Regions from separate parts of the Clostridioides sp. LIBA-6822 genome, predicted to be linked through region 2. Evidence: riboswitches for the same ligand, from Rfam matches in the RefSeq annotation. Region 2 holds a riboswitch; the other holds the start of a gene.
The links. Region 2 has a riboswitch for thiamine pyrophosphate ahead of ACTG48_RS10415 (MTH1187 family thiamine-binding protein). Riboswitches for the same ligand answer to the same signal wherever they lie in the genome.
Positions count from the first base shown of each region.

Region 1: linked by a shared signal. The riboswitch ahead of thiC (phosphomethylpyrimidine synthase ThiC) and the one ahead of ACTG48_RS10415 (MTH1187 family thiamine-binding protein) in region 2 are both predicted to bind thiamine pyrophosphate.

Region 1 is NZ_CP196995.1:1,895,853-1,903,467, forward strand. Features, by position in the region: gene recQ (DNA helicase RecQ) at 1-2,463, shown strand, start outside; TPP riboswitch at 2,552-2,663, shown strand; gene thiC (phosphomethylpyrimidine synthase ThiC) at 2,804-4,105, shown strand; gene thiS (sulfur carrier protein ThiS) at 4,150-4,344, shown strand; gene thiF (thiamine biosynthesis protein ThiF) at 4,337-5,140, shown strand; gene ACTG48_RS09105 (HisA/HisF-related TIM barrel protein) at 5,203-5,973, shown strand; gene thiH (2-iminoacetate synthase ThiH) at 5,990-7,093, shown strand; gene ACTG48_RS09115 (thiamine phosphate synthase) at 7,094-7,615, shown strand, end outside.
Region 2 is NZ_CP196995.1:2,165,398-2,173,012, forward strand. Features, by position in the region: gene mutS (DNA mismatch repair protein MutS) at 1-1,351, opposite strand, end outside; gene ACTG48_RS10400 (ABC transporter ATP-binding protein) at 1,517-2,251, opposite strand; gene ACTG48_RS10405 (ABC transporter substrate-binding protein) at 2,220-3,233, opposite strand; gene ACTG48_RS10410 (ABC transporter permease) at 3,255-4,025, opposite strand; gene ACTG48_RS10415 (MTH1187 family thiamine-binding protein) at 4,000-4,290, opposite strand; TPP riboswitch at 4,424-4,523, opposite strand; cyclic di-GMP riboswitch class I at 4,966-5,055, shown strand; gene ACTG48_RS10420 (hypothetical protein) at 5,108-5,284, shown strand; gene ACTG48_RS10425 (winged helix-turn-helix transcriptional regulator) at 5,399-5,668, opposite strand; gene ACTG48_RS10430 (NUDIX hydrolase) at 6,221-6,832, shown strand; gene ACTG48_RS10435 (DUF3784 domain-containing protein) at 7,150-7,488, shown strand.

The DNA of each region.
Region 1 (7,615 bases), 270 kb from region 2:
ATATTATCAAAATACTATGGATATACAAGTTTTAGAAAAGGTCAGGAAGCTATAATAAATTCTATTTTGAGCGAAAAAGATGTACTAGCTATAATGCCAACTGGAGGTGGTAAATCCATCTGTTATCAACTTCCAGCGTTGATATTAGATGGAATGACAATAGTAATTTCTCCACTCATATCTCTTATGAAAGACCAAGTGGATGCTTTAAAGGCTATGGGAATTAACGCAGCTTTTATAAATAGTTCATTAAGTAACAAAGAATTCAATGAAATATTAAATAACATTAGAAAAAATAATTATAAAATACTCTATATAGCTCCAGAGAGATTAGATGCACAGGAATTTCTTGAACTAATAAATAATAACAACATAAGTCAAATCGCAATAGATGAAGCGCATTGTGTATCTCAATGGGGACATGATTTTAGGTTGAGCTATAGAAGGATTTCCGATTTTATAAAGAATTTGCCTAAAAGACCTATAATTACAGCATTTACAGCAACAGCTTCAGAAGAGGTACGAGCTGATATAATAAATTTATTGTGCTTAGAAAATCCAGACTGTTATATAACAGGTTTTGATAGAGATAACTTATCAATAAATATAGTAAAATCATCTAGTAAAAATAAATATATTTTAGATTATATTAAAAATCATAAGAATGAGTCTGGAATTATATACGTTGCAACTAGAAAGGAAGTTGAAAATATACATAATGGATTATCTAAGAGAAATATATCTGTGTCAAAATATCATGCAGGTTTATCTAAAAATGAAAGAAGTAAAAATCAAGAAGACTTTATAAACGATGATGTAGATATAATGATAGCAACGAACGCCTTTGGAATGGGTATTGACAAACCTAATATAAGGTGGGTTATACACTACAACATGCCCCAAAGTATAGAAAACTATTATCAAGAAATAGGTAGAGCTGGTAGAGATGGAGAAAAAAGTGAATGTGTGCTTTTATTTTCTCCAGGAGATGTACATATACAAAAATATTTAATCGATATTGGAGTTGAGAATCCTGAAAGAAAATTGTTTCAACATAAGAAGCTTCAATATATGATTGACTTGGTTTACAGTAATTCATGTTATAGAAGGACAATATTGAATTACTTTGGAGAAAATTATATAGAAGATTGTAATAATTGTAGTAACTGTTTAGTAGAAGGTGAAATAGTAGATAAGACTATAGATGCTCAAAAAGTCATTTCATGTGTAGCTAGAATGAAAAGAAGTTATGGCGTTACTACTATTGTAGATGTACTTAGAGGTTCTAAAAATAAAAAGATTTTACAACTTGGACTAAACACCTTATCTACATATAATATTATGAGAGATTATTCAAGTGAAGATTTAAAGAACTTTATAAATACATTGGTTTCTCATGGTTTCTTGGATTTGGTTGAGACTTTAGGTAATGGAAATAGAGGAAGCTTTCCAACAATAAGATTGAATGATATGTCTATGAAAGTTTTAAAAGGTCAAGTGAAAGTAGAATTTAAAGAAATTGTGATTACAAAATCATTAGAGGTAGAAGATGAGCTATATAGTGCATTAAGAGAGCTTAGACACTCAATTGCAAGTGAAGAAAGAATAGCTCCATATATGGTATTTGGAGATGGGACACTTAGAGCTATGTCTAGTAGTTATCCAGTTAATAAAGAAGAAATGTTAGATATATCTGGAGTAGGGGAAATTAAGTATCAAAAATATGGTAGAGACTTTGAAACAGTAATTAAAGAATATGTCGAAAAAAATAATATAACTAAACAATATAAAGAAAAAAATGTCGATTTAGAGAGTGTTAATAGTGAATTCTTTGAGGTTAATTCAGATAATGCTCTATATGAAAAACTATTAAGCATTAGAGAAGAATATGCAACAAAAGAAAAATTACCTCCATATATGGTTTTATCCAATAAGGCTTTGAAAGAAATAAGTGGAAGATATCCGCTTGATGAAGAGCAACTGAAAGATATTTCAGGTATAGGTGGGGTAAAAATTGAAAAGTATGGAGCTAGTATTTTAGATGAAGTCAAACAATATGTAAAAGAAAATGATATTAATGTTATTTGGGATAAAAAGGGTAAAAGGAAGCTAATACTAGATGGAGAAAGTAGAAAAAATAATGAAATAGCATTAGATTTATTAAATCAAGGAAAGGATATACAAAGTATTAGTCAAGAAATAGAGGTTTCATTATCAACCATCATTGGATATGTACATGATTATGTAAAGGATGGAAATAGTATAACATTTGAATTAGAATTAGAAAATTTCTATGATGAAGATGAAAAGAAAATGATTTTAGAAGTTTGTGAAAAAGTGGGATATGATAATTTAAATAATATAAAAAGAAAACTTCCAGATTCAATAAAGTATGAAAAAATAAGAGCTGTGATGCTTGATTCTTATCTTAAAAATTTAAAAAATGATATTATGTCAGAGTAATTTTTAACATATTCAAAAATAAAATTTGTATTATTGTGTTGAACTAATATTTTTGCTGTGTTATACTGAATTTGTAAAAATAATGAAAAATTAGAGCTAGGGGCGCTAGAATTGGCTAGCTGAGAGATAAAGCCGTAACTTACAAACCCTAATAACCTGATCAAGATAATGCTTGCGAAGGGAAGCTTTTAATATAATTTTGTTACATAAATAGACAAATTATTTAATTTTAGGGAAAATTTGTCTAAGTGTATATATGATTATAAGAGTGCTTTCCAAACAAGGAAAAGCACTTTTTTTATTTTCAAAAACTATAACTTTAATCTTGGAGGATTGTAATATGAATTATACAACACAAATGGATGCTGCTAGAAAAGGCATAATAACTAAAGAAATGGAAATCGTTTCTCAAAAAGAGCAAGTAGATGTGAATGAATTAAGAGAATTAATAGCAAATGGACAAGTTGTTATACCTGCTAATAAAAATCATAAATCTTTAAGTGCAGAAGGTGTAGGTAAAAATTTAAGAACAAAAATAAATGTAAATCTAGGAATTTCAAGAGATTGTAAGGATATAGAAAAAGAACTTGAAAAAGTTAGAGTAGCAATAGACATGAAAGCTGAAGCTATAATGGATTTGAGTAACTATGGTAAAACTAGAGAATTTAGAGAAAAAGTGGTTGAAATGTCACCTGCAATGATAGGTTCAGTACCTATGTACGATGCAGTGGGATATTTAGAGAAAGAATTAAAAGATATAACAGAAGAAGAGTTTTTAAATGTAATAAAACAGCATGCGATTGATGGAGTTGACTTTATTACTATACATGCAGGTCTTACAAGAAATGTTTGCCAAAAGATAAAAAATCATGAAAGATTAACTCATATAGTATCTCGTGGTGGTTCTCTGTTATTTGCATGGATGGAATTGAATAATAAGGAAAATCCTATTTACACTAATTTTGATAAAATATTGGATATATGCGAGGAATACGATGTTACATTGAGTTTAGGAGATGCTTGTAGACCTGGTTGTATAAAAGATTCTACTGATGGTGTTCAAATTCAAGAACTTGTAGTATTAGGTGAACTTACTAAGAGAGCATGGGAAAGAAATGTACAAGTAATGATAGAAGGACCTGGTCACATGGCTATTGATGAGATAGAAGCAAATGTAGTATTAGAAAAGAGATTGTGTCATGGAGCACCTTTTTATGTTCTTGGACCATTAGTTACAGATATAGCACCAGGTTATGACCATATAACAAGTGCAATAGGAGGAGCTTTAGCATGTGCTAAAGGAGTAGACTTTTTATGTTATGTAACTCCAGCAGAACACTTGAGATTACCTAATTTAGATGACATGAAAGAAGGCATAATAGCTGCAAAAATAGCTGCTCATGCAGGAGATATAGCTAAAAATGTTAAAGGTGCTCGTGAATGGGATAATAAGATGAGTAAGGCTAGAGCTGATTTAGACTGGTGTGAGATGTTTAGACTTGCAATAGATCCTGAAAAAGCCAAGAGATATAGAGATGAATCAACTCCTACTCATGAAGATAGCTGTACTATGTGTGGAAAAATGTGTTCAATGAGAACGGTTAAGAAAATATTAAACAATGAGGAACTTAATTTAATATAATTTATGACTAGAATAAAATAAATTTAAAAATAGGAGGTGATTTAGTGAAGGTTAATGGGAAGGACATTGAATTTAAAGAAAAATTAACTATAGTAGATTTATTAAATAAATATAATTTAAAAAATGATAGAGTTGTAGTCGAGGTAAATCTAGAAATAATTGAAGAATCTAACTACAGTACATATGTATTAAAAGATGAAGATATTATAGAACTTATTAGCTTTATTGGAGGTGGTTAAAATAAAAATATTTGTAAATGAATTATTAACAGATGTTGAAGAAAATACAACTGCCTACAAGGTTAGAGATAGTTACAATCATAAATGTGACGTATTAGTGTTAAATGGATATCCAATTAAAACAGATATTCCCCTTTGTGAGAACGATAAATTAACACTTATACAAAAGGGAGTCAAGCCATCATTTGATGAGTTGGAAAGCTTATTGATTGCTAGACATACTCCTAATATACATAATAAGTTAAAAAAAGGGAAGGTTGCTATATTGGGGTTAGGGGGACTTGGTTCCAATATAGCTATCTCTTTAGCAAGAATTGGAGTGGGGGAACTTTTACTTATAGACTATGATGTTGTAGAACCGTCTAATTTAAATAGACAGCAGTATTTTATTGATGATATTGGAAAACTAAAAACTGATGCTATGATAGAAAATATAAAAAAAATAAATCCTTTTATTAAATTAAGTAAACGAGATATTTTTTTAAACAAACATAATATGGATGCTATTAAAGATTCGGATTTGATAATTGAAGCATTTGATGATGCTTCATGTAAGGCACAGGTTTGTAACTATGTATTAATCAATTTAAAAGATAAATATCTAATAGCATCATCAGGTATGGCAGGATACTATGATTCAAATATAATAACTACTAAGAAGATAAAAGACAAGTTTTATATATGTGGGGATTTTGTAAACGAAGCTAAAATTGGTGAAGGTCTTATGGCTCCAAGAGTCGCTATCTGTGCAAACCACATGGCAAACTTGGCAACACAAATACTTATAGATATGTAAATACTAAAAATAAACATAAAAAAGATTGAATATTAAAAAAATTGCACATGGAGGGAAATAATATGGATAAATTGGTACTTGGTGGACATGAATTCAGTAGCAGATTATTGGTTGGAACAGGTAAATATGGTTCAAATAATATATTGCCTGAGGTAATAAAAGAAAGTGGAAGTGAAATAATAACGATGGCACTTAGAAGAGTAGATTTAGATAACAAACAAGAAAATATATTGACATATATTCCAAAAGAAATGACAATACTTCCAAATACATCAGGAGCTACTAATGCAGAGGAAGCAGTAAGAATAGCTAGAATATCTAGAAAAATGGGATGTGGAGATTTTATAAAAATAGAAGTAATATCGGATACTAGATATTTACTTCCTGATAATGAAGAAACTATAAAAGCTACAAAAATACTTGCTGACGAAGGTTTTATAGTTCTTCCATATATGACACCAGACCTTTATGCTGGAAGAAGACTTATAGAAGCAAATGCAGTAGCAGTTATGCCTCTTGGAGCTCCAATTGGTTCAAATAGAGGTCTTCAAATGAAAGAAATGATAAGAATAATGATAGATGAATTAGACATACCAATAATAGTCGATGCGGGTATTGGGAAACCATCTCAAGCTATGGAAGCTATGGAAATGGGAGCTGATGCTGTACTCGTTAACACTGCAATAGCTTCAGCAGGAAATCCTGTGCAGATGGCTAGGGCATTCAAACTGGCTGTAGAAGGTGGAAGAGAAGCATATCTCGCAAAAACAGGAAGTGTATCAGAATTTGCAAATGCATCTTCTCCTTTAACAGGTTTTTTAGGCAATTTATAGAAAGTGGTGATTGGTGATGAGTTTTTATGATGTAATAGAAAAATATAGAGATTTTGATTTTGATGGATATTTAAATAATGTTACAGATAATGATGTTTTAAGAAGTTTATCAAAGGACAAGCTTGAAGATTTTGATATATTAAATTTGCTTTCTAAAACTGCTGTAAAACATTTAGAAGCCATGGCACAGAAAGCACATAAATTAAGCGTTCAATATTTTGGAAAAACAGTATGTTTATATACGCCAATGTATATAGCAAATTATTGTGTCAATCAATGTGTTTACTGTAGCTATAATATAAAAAGTGGAATAAAAAGAAAAAAATTAACAATGGATGAAATTAGACAAGAGGGAAATGTAATTTCAAAAGAGGGTTTTAAACATTTGCTTGTTTTGACTGGAGAAAGTAGTTTTCATTCAAGTGTAGAGTATATAGGTGAAGCTATAGAAATATTAAGAGAGAAATTTCCATCTATAGGTATAGAAGTCTATCCAATGGAAGTAGAAGAATATAAGTATATTGTAGATAAAGGTGTTGAAGGTTTAACAGTATATCAAGAAACTTATGATGAGGAAATATACAAGAAAGTTCACATAAAAGGGCCAAAATCAAATTATAAATTCAGATTAGATGCTCCTGAAAGAGGGGCAAAAGCAGGGATGAGGACTTTATCAATAGGTGCACTTTTAGGGCTAAATGATTTTAGAAAAGAAACCTTTTTTACAATATTGCATGGGAAATATTTAAAAACAAAATATCCTCATATTGAGCTTTCATATTCAACACCAAGAATGAGACCTTTTAAAGGATGTTTTGAAGAATTAGTAGATATAAGTGATACTGATTTAGTTCAAGCTATGGTATGTATGAGATTATTTGACCCTCATGCAGCAATAAATATATCAACTAGAGAAAATTTAGAAATGAGAAGTCATATAATACCTCTAGGAGTAACTAAATTGAGTGCAGGTGTCTCTACTGATGTAGGAGGACATTCTCAAGATGAACATGATACTGCCCAATTTAAAATAAATGATGAAAGCACTGTTGCAGATGTAGAGAAGATGTTAAACTCAATTGGATATCAACATGTATTTAAAGATTGGGAAAGATTTTAGATGTATTTAATAACAAACAGAAAATTAGTATATAGTGAAGAAAGATACTTAGATGTTATTAAAGAATCTATATTGAGTGGTATAAAAAACATTATAATAAGAGAAAAAGACTTAGAATATGAAGAATTAAATAAACTATATATGAAAATAAAAACCAAAATCAATTATGTAGATTTGAAAGAACAAATATTAAATGAAAACTTGAAGATTAGTACAAATCAGAAAGAAAGTATTAATAAACTTAAGGTTAACTTTATAATAAATAGTAATATTGAATTTTTTGAAAAAACAGATTGCCAAGGGATTCATCTTCCTTTTAAAGTATTCTTGGACTTAATTGAAAATAATTACAGTTTTAATAAAAATAAAATACTAGGATTATCTTTACATAAAATAGATGAAGTAGAATATTTAGAAAAATTGATAAGAAATAAAAATATAAAAATAGATTACATAACTTTATCACATATATATGAAACTAAATGTAAAGAAGAACTACATCCAAAGGGAATTGAGTTTTTA
Region 2 (7,615 bases):
CTTTTACAAGAAAAGCTCCATTTTTAGAAATATCTCTTAATTCTTTAAGCTCATCACTAAAATCAGACTTAATTATATTTCCATCTTTTATAGTTATTGTAGGTTCTTCTAAAATAGATTCATCTATTAAATTGTATATATCATCTAGTTTATCCATTTCTGAAACATACTCTTTTAGTATTGTTGCATTTGATAAATCTATTGTGTCTTTTAAATTAGGTAACTTTTCTATTGAATTTTTTAAATGAATTAATTCTTTTGGTGTTACCCTTTCAAAAGCTATTTTCCCACATATTCTTTCTATATCGTATATATTTTTGAGTATATCATTTAAGTCTTCTCTTAATATAAAGTCATCTTTTATCTCTTCTATTACATCCAATCTATTTTCAATTTTAGATTTATTTATCAAAGGCTCTTCAACATATTTTCTTAAAAGTCTACCTCCCATTGCTGTTGAAGTTTTATCAAGAACATGCAATAATGAACCTTTCTTCTTATTACCTCTTATAGTTTGGGTAAGCTCTAAATTGGTCCTAGTAAACATGTCTAGAACCATATATTCTGATGAATTGTATATATTTATATTATTAATGTTAGATGTTATTTGTTTTTGAGTATTATATATATAATTCAGAAGAATTGATAAGCTTGACTTTATAAGACCTTTATCATCAAACTTTAGTTTTTGTAGATAAACCTCTGGAAAATATTCTCTTAATATGTTTATGTCCAAATAGTTATCACTAAAACTTTCATTTATGTATATATTACTTACAGTAGCTATATCTCTAAGTTTTTCTATAAAGTTTAAATCATTTATAATTATTTCTGTAGGATGGATTTTTGCAATCTCTTCAATTACTTTATCTTCATTCAAACATGTTGCATTGGTTTCTCCTGTACTTATATCGACATAAGTTAGCCCTATATTAGAACCATCCTTATACAAAGATAACAAATAATTATTTTTTTTATTTTCAAGTAAATTTCCATCTAAAACGGTTCCAGGAGTGATGACTCTTATAACCTCTCTTCTAACAATTCCTTTTGCAGTAGATGGGTCTTCCATTTGTTCACCTATTGCTACTTTATATCCATTTTCAACTAATTTTGATATATATGAATTGGCTGAGTGGAAAGGCACACCACACATAGGAGCACGTTCTTCTAAACCACAAGCTTTTCCTGTCAATGCTATTTCAAGAGCCTTTGAAGCTACTAATGCATCTTCAAAAAACATTTCATAAAAATCTCCCAATCTAAAAAACAGTATACAATCTTTATATCTGTTTTTTACTTCAAGATACTGCTTCATCATAGGAGTTAATTTATTCATATCTATTTGCATTATCAAACCTCCTTCTTTTCTAATTAAATATTATATCATAGTAGATGATTATTATTAACATAATATATAAAATTTTGACGTATAACTAAAAAACAACCCAAAATGTATAATTACATTTTGGATTGCTAAGTTTAATACTTATTGAATAAAACACATATAGAATTTTTATAATAAAGATATTATTTCTTTCTTAAGTTTAATGACATTTTCAAGGTTATCTTCATTCAATTCTCTACTATCTACTATAAATTCTTTTTTTATTATTGAAGGCTTTTTTGAAATAACATAAATTCTATTTGACAACATTATAGCTTCATCAATATCATGAGTTATAAGAAGTATTGTTGAATTTACCTTTTTCTTAACATCTAAAAGCCATTTTTGCATAGATGTCTTAGTCAATGAATCAAGCGCTCCAAAAGGCTCGTCTAAAAGCATTATATCATTAGAATTTATAAAAGTTCTTAGGAAATTTGCCCTTTGTCTCATTCCTCCAGAAAGTTCTGATGGATATTTATCTTCATATCCACTTAGACCAAAGACTTCAAAATAATGTTTTACCATTTCCCTTGCTTTACTCTTTTTTTCTTTTTTTAATACCAGTGGTAGTGACACATTATCTATTATAGTTTTATATGGTAAAAGTAAGTCTTTTTGATACATGTAACTGTATTTCCCACTTATATCTACTTTACCACTATTATAATCTGTAAGTTTAGTTATAATATTAAAGATAGTACTTTTACCACATCCACTTGGACCTAATATAGAAACAAATTCACCTTCATAGACATCAATACTTATATCTTTTAAAACTTCAACTTCTTTATATGTTTTTGATACATTTTCTATAGATACTTTTATTTTTTTATTGTGGTAAGAATTCATTTGTGTAAGCATCACTTGCCTTCATATCCTTATCTATTAATTTATATTCTTTTAAGAATGATGTGTAGTTATTCCATACACTGTCTTTCATTTCTCCCCATCTAGGTGCATCGTCTTTATATTTACTTGCTAGGTATTCTTGACTCTTTAATGCTAATTTTTCATCTACCTCAGGTGCATTTTTTACTAATATTTTTGCTGCATCTTCTGGATTTTTAATTGCATATTCGTAACCTTTTGTTGTAGCTTTTAAGAATTTCTTAGCTAGTTCTGGATTATCTTTAAGTACAGTTTCATTAGAAATTATAAGTGGTGTATAATAATCTAATCTTTCATCTAAATCTTTTACTGGTATAAAGTTTAAATCATAGTCAATTAAACTTGCCTTAACTGCATCCCAACCTTCAAATATCCATGCAAAGTCTACAGTTTTCATAGCTGCAAAGAAATCATCTTGACCAGTATTAACTATCTTTAACTTATTAAAATCAGCTCCATTTTTCTTCATAACTGCTTTAAAAACAGCTTCTTCTGACGGAGAGCCCCAACCACCATAAGTTTTTCCTTCAAAATCCTTAGCTGTAGTTATATTTTTTTCTTTTGGTGATGCAAACCCAGAAGTATTATGTTGTATAACAGCTGCTACAGCTTTTATTGGAAGTGGGTCTTCACTAGTCTTTGCATAAGTAACTTGTTCTTGATAACTTATACCAAAGTCCGCTTTACCTGTTGCAACTAAAGTCTCAGCTCCACTTTCAGGTGGTTGAACTATTTCCACATCTAGACCTTCTTCTTTATAGTAACCTTTATCAAGTGCTACATATAATCCAGTATGATTTGTATTTGGTGTCCAATCAAGTACCATAGTCACTTTTTTAGAAGAATCATCTTTAGCACTACTTTTATCCTTATCATTATTTGAAGAACATCCAGTTATTGTTGCTAGTGTAAAAACACTTACTAAACCTAATATTCCTAATTTTTTAAAATTCATAATATCCTCCCTCAAATACATTTAATCTGCTAATCTATGTCTTATAACAATTTTTTTTACTGCTTGTACAACTCCTACAAATATCAAACTAAATATAACTACCAATATAGTAGATGCAAATACTTTATCAAGAGCGTATGCACTTTTTGACCTTAGCATATAAACACCAAGACCTTTAGTTCCACCCAACCACTCTGCAACAGTTGCTGCCATTACAGCATATGTTGCAGATATCTTGAGTCCAGAAAAAAATTTATCCATTGCCATGGGAAATTTAAGATGAATAAATGTATTAATTTTATTTGAATTCATAGTCTTAAATAAATTTAAATAATCTTTATCAATATTCTCAATTCCATCTACAAAACTTATTAATATAGGAAAAAAACAAGTAAGCGTTACCATCAATATTTTTGGCATTGTACCAAAGCCAAACCATATCATAAAAAGTGGAGCTATAATTATTGTAGGTATCATTTGAGTGACCAACATAATAGGATAAAGACATTTTTTTATTATCAACACAAAATCCATCAATACACCAATTATCAATGATATTATAATTGCAACTATAAAACCAAGTATTGCCTCTCCTATAGTAACTACAGCATGCATGGATAAATTTTGATAGTCTTTAAAAAACACATTAAGTATATCTACTGGTGTGGGTAGTATATACTGTGGGACTTTTAAAACTTCTACCACAGATTGCCAAAGAATAAGTATAAACAAAAATGTTGCTATTGGATATATACTATCTTTAACTTTATCTATGATTTCTAAGTTTTTCATCTATAGTTAAGCCCCCAGCTTTTTCATCTACTCTAGCTACTGTTATAACTCTTTCACATCCAAGGTTAAAAGGGATTTTATGTACTTTTTTCAATAATTCAAAAACTTCATCAAAATCACCTTCAACAGTCGTACTCATTGCACCTATTTCACATTTAAGACCACTTTTTTCAATTTCAGCAATACAAGCATCTACTACTTTATACATTTCTTCTTCACCTTTGTAAGGTCTTAGTGGCATTACTGCTATGTCTGCGATTACCATTTAAATCACTCCTTTAAAAATAATTAATACCTACTAGGTATATTTTGTTTTTTATTAAAATTTTTTACTCCTAAAAAGATAATATAATATTTAAATAAAATAAAAGTCTTATCCACAATAGGATAAGACTTATTTTCATCTTTACTGGTCTCCCTACACTGGCATTATCCAAACAGGTTCAAAGGGTCGAGATAAAATCTCCTCTCAGCACATTAGCTCCCCGAAATATATTATATCTTTTCTACTTGATTATACTACACTTATCATATTTTAACAAATTTTTTATTCATATTATATATTTTGTCTGTTTTAAAATATATAATACCAAAATAATATTTTAATAATACTTTTTACAAAATTATATGCCTACTATACATACTTATCATAATTTATTGGAATTTGATTAAATTTTAAAGTTTATATGTAAAAAATATACTTTTATAATGATTTTTTTTATTTTATTAAACATTTAACTTTGTTCAGTTTTATTTCACTGTCTTAAATTAATTCAATCTAATTTAATAATAAAAATATATTACTCTAATTTGTCTATATAATATAATTATTTTACCTAATTTATTTTTGAAAAATAAATTATTTTTTTTAATTTTTAAATTTTTTAATATGTATATTGAAAAATAAAACGTTTTCCTATATGATTGTAATTGTAGAATAAAACTAAATAGGCAAAACTAGAGAAATTTAGTGACGCAAAGCTATAGGGACTAAGGCTTATAAAACAAGTTATGTCAGCCAGTTGCCAAAAAGATATTTTCTTTTTGTTTTTATGAAAGTTTTTTAGGGGGATAAATGATATATGTTTATAGATAAAAAAGATAGATGTACGCATATACTAACTGCATATATATGCAGTTCATACGATTACTGCAATTTTATAGATACACAATTAAATGACTTTATACTAGAATATGGAGAGAACGTGGTAGAATCTTGTTTGCATCAAGTGATGGTATTGGTAAGCAGATATAATTAAAGAAATTTTATTTTCTAGAAAACCCTTTTTAGTTTTATCTACGTTTTATAATACATTAAAGAACTAATTAAAATAAGCTTTATTATCTATTTTTCATGAAGTAAACAGTTGAGTTTATCTCATATACTGTTTACCCCAATTACATAATTCTAATAATATCGATTCCAATGATTTACCACGTTTAGTAGACAAATATTCAACTTTTGGAGGAATAGTCGGATAAGAAATCCTCTTAATAAGTCCATCTCTTTCAAGATACTTTAATTCTTGTGACAGTATCTTATGACTTATATGAACAACTTCTTTTTTTAATTGACTGTAACATATTGGCTCTTGTTTTAAAATATGCCATAAAATAATTGCCCTCCATTTACTTCCTATCACAGTCATGGTAAAACCAATTTAACAATTAAAATCTTTTTGTCTTTCTTCAATATTTTAGAAATTCTTTAAAATTATTATCTATATCCATCCCAATCCTCTCTTTCAAAATGGTAAGTATCTAACTAAAAAGTGCATTCCTGTTTAACATACTAATTCTCAATATAATCTTGCTTATAGTATAGAGACTTACATAATAACAAAAAAACGCAAAGGCAAGATGTCAATAAAAGTAATTATTTCAGATAATAAACCAGTTGAAATAAAAACAATTGGAAAAGCTGTAATTACATTCTCAACAAACATAGAAGTTGAATCATAGGCTTCTTCTAAGTAACATTCCGAACTTTTTAATTCTAATTAATACTAATTTAATAACAAACTAATTTATATACAATCAAATTAATTTTTTTATTATTTGTTAATATATATTTATCATTATATTATATAATAATATAGATAGTTACTATATCTTAAATTAGATAAATCATAATTATATATTATTGTCAAAACTCAATTATATAATTTTTAATAATATTATTTTAGGAGGAAAAAATGATAAACGATATTAAAAATAAGTTCAAAGATTACAAACCATATATAAATGGATATAAAAATATGAAAAGAGCATCTGTTTTAATTCCAATAGTAGAAATAAATAACATACATCATATATTATTTGAAGTTCGCTCAAAGAATTTAAAGCATCAACCTAATGAGATTTCTTTTCCTGGTGGCAAAATAGAATCCAATGAAACTCCATATAATGCTGCTATCAGAGAAACTTGTGAAGAACTAGGCACTTTTAGTGACAATATAGAAATCATATCTAGTCTAGACCTACTTATAACACCTGTAAAATTTATAATACATCCTTATTTAGGATATATAAAAAACATTAACAATTTAAATATAAATAAAGATGAAGTTGACCATACTTTTTTGGTGCCTATAAAATATCTTTTAGAAAATCCTCCAAATACTTATAATAATACTGTAAAAGTTTTTCCTGATGAAAATCTACCTTATGGATCAATTCCAAATCAAAAAGATTATAAATTTGAAAGCGGGAGTTATCCTATTCTATTCTATAAATATAAAGATTATGTAATCTGGGGTATGACAGCAAAAATACTAGAAAATTTTTTGAACTTCTTATCAGAATAATACTTGTAAACAAACATTAAAATTTTTAGATAATAAGGTTTAAATTTTTCTAAATTTAAAATGTGATAATTATAGGAAATATAGAAAGTTATATTTTATAATGTTTTTTCTACTTGATTATTGTTAAATTATTATTACATAATATTCAATACAATTTCAAGGTAAATACTAAGTGTTATTATCACACTATAGATAAACTATAGCATAATAATATATCTAATAGGGCTAAGATATGAAATAAATGACTTTAATGTATGTTTATGGTAAAATATAATAAATTAGTAAACTGTAAGTTAAAGTATATGGAGGTGCTTATAATGTTTGCAGTAGGATTCATAGTTATATTGGCAATTGCCACTTTCATCTTAAGTATATTATTATTTAATGGAAAAGCCAGTATGCTACTGGCAGGTTATAATACTATGAGCGATAAAGAAAAAGCTCGATATGATAAAAAAAAATTATGTAGGAGTTCTAGTATTGTTATTTTTATTGTATCTATAATGTTATTTATTATGGCGTTTTTTGGTTATAGAGTAGAAAGCGGACAAATGGATGAAAAAAACATGCTTCCATTTGCTGTGATATTTATAATAGTTATACTTGCTAGTGTGCTTTTCAATATCTATTATTCTAATAAGAAATGTAAAAAATAATGATTAGTAATTTGAGCAGTTAATCGTGAAAGATTAACTGCTTTTTATATCTATTATATAATAGATATAGCTATATAGAACTTATCAAAATAAAATAAAAATAGATGTACAATGAATTTACATCCTA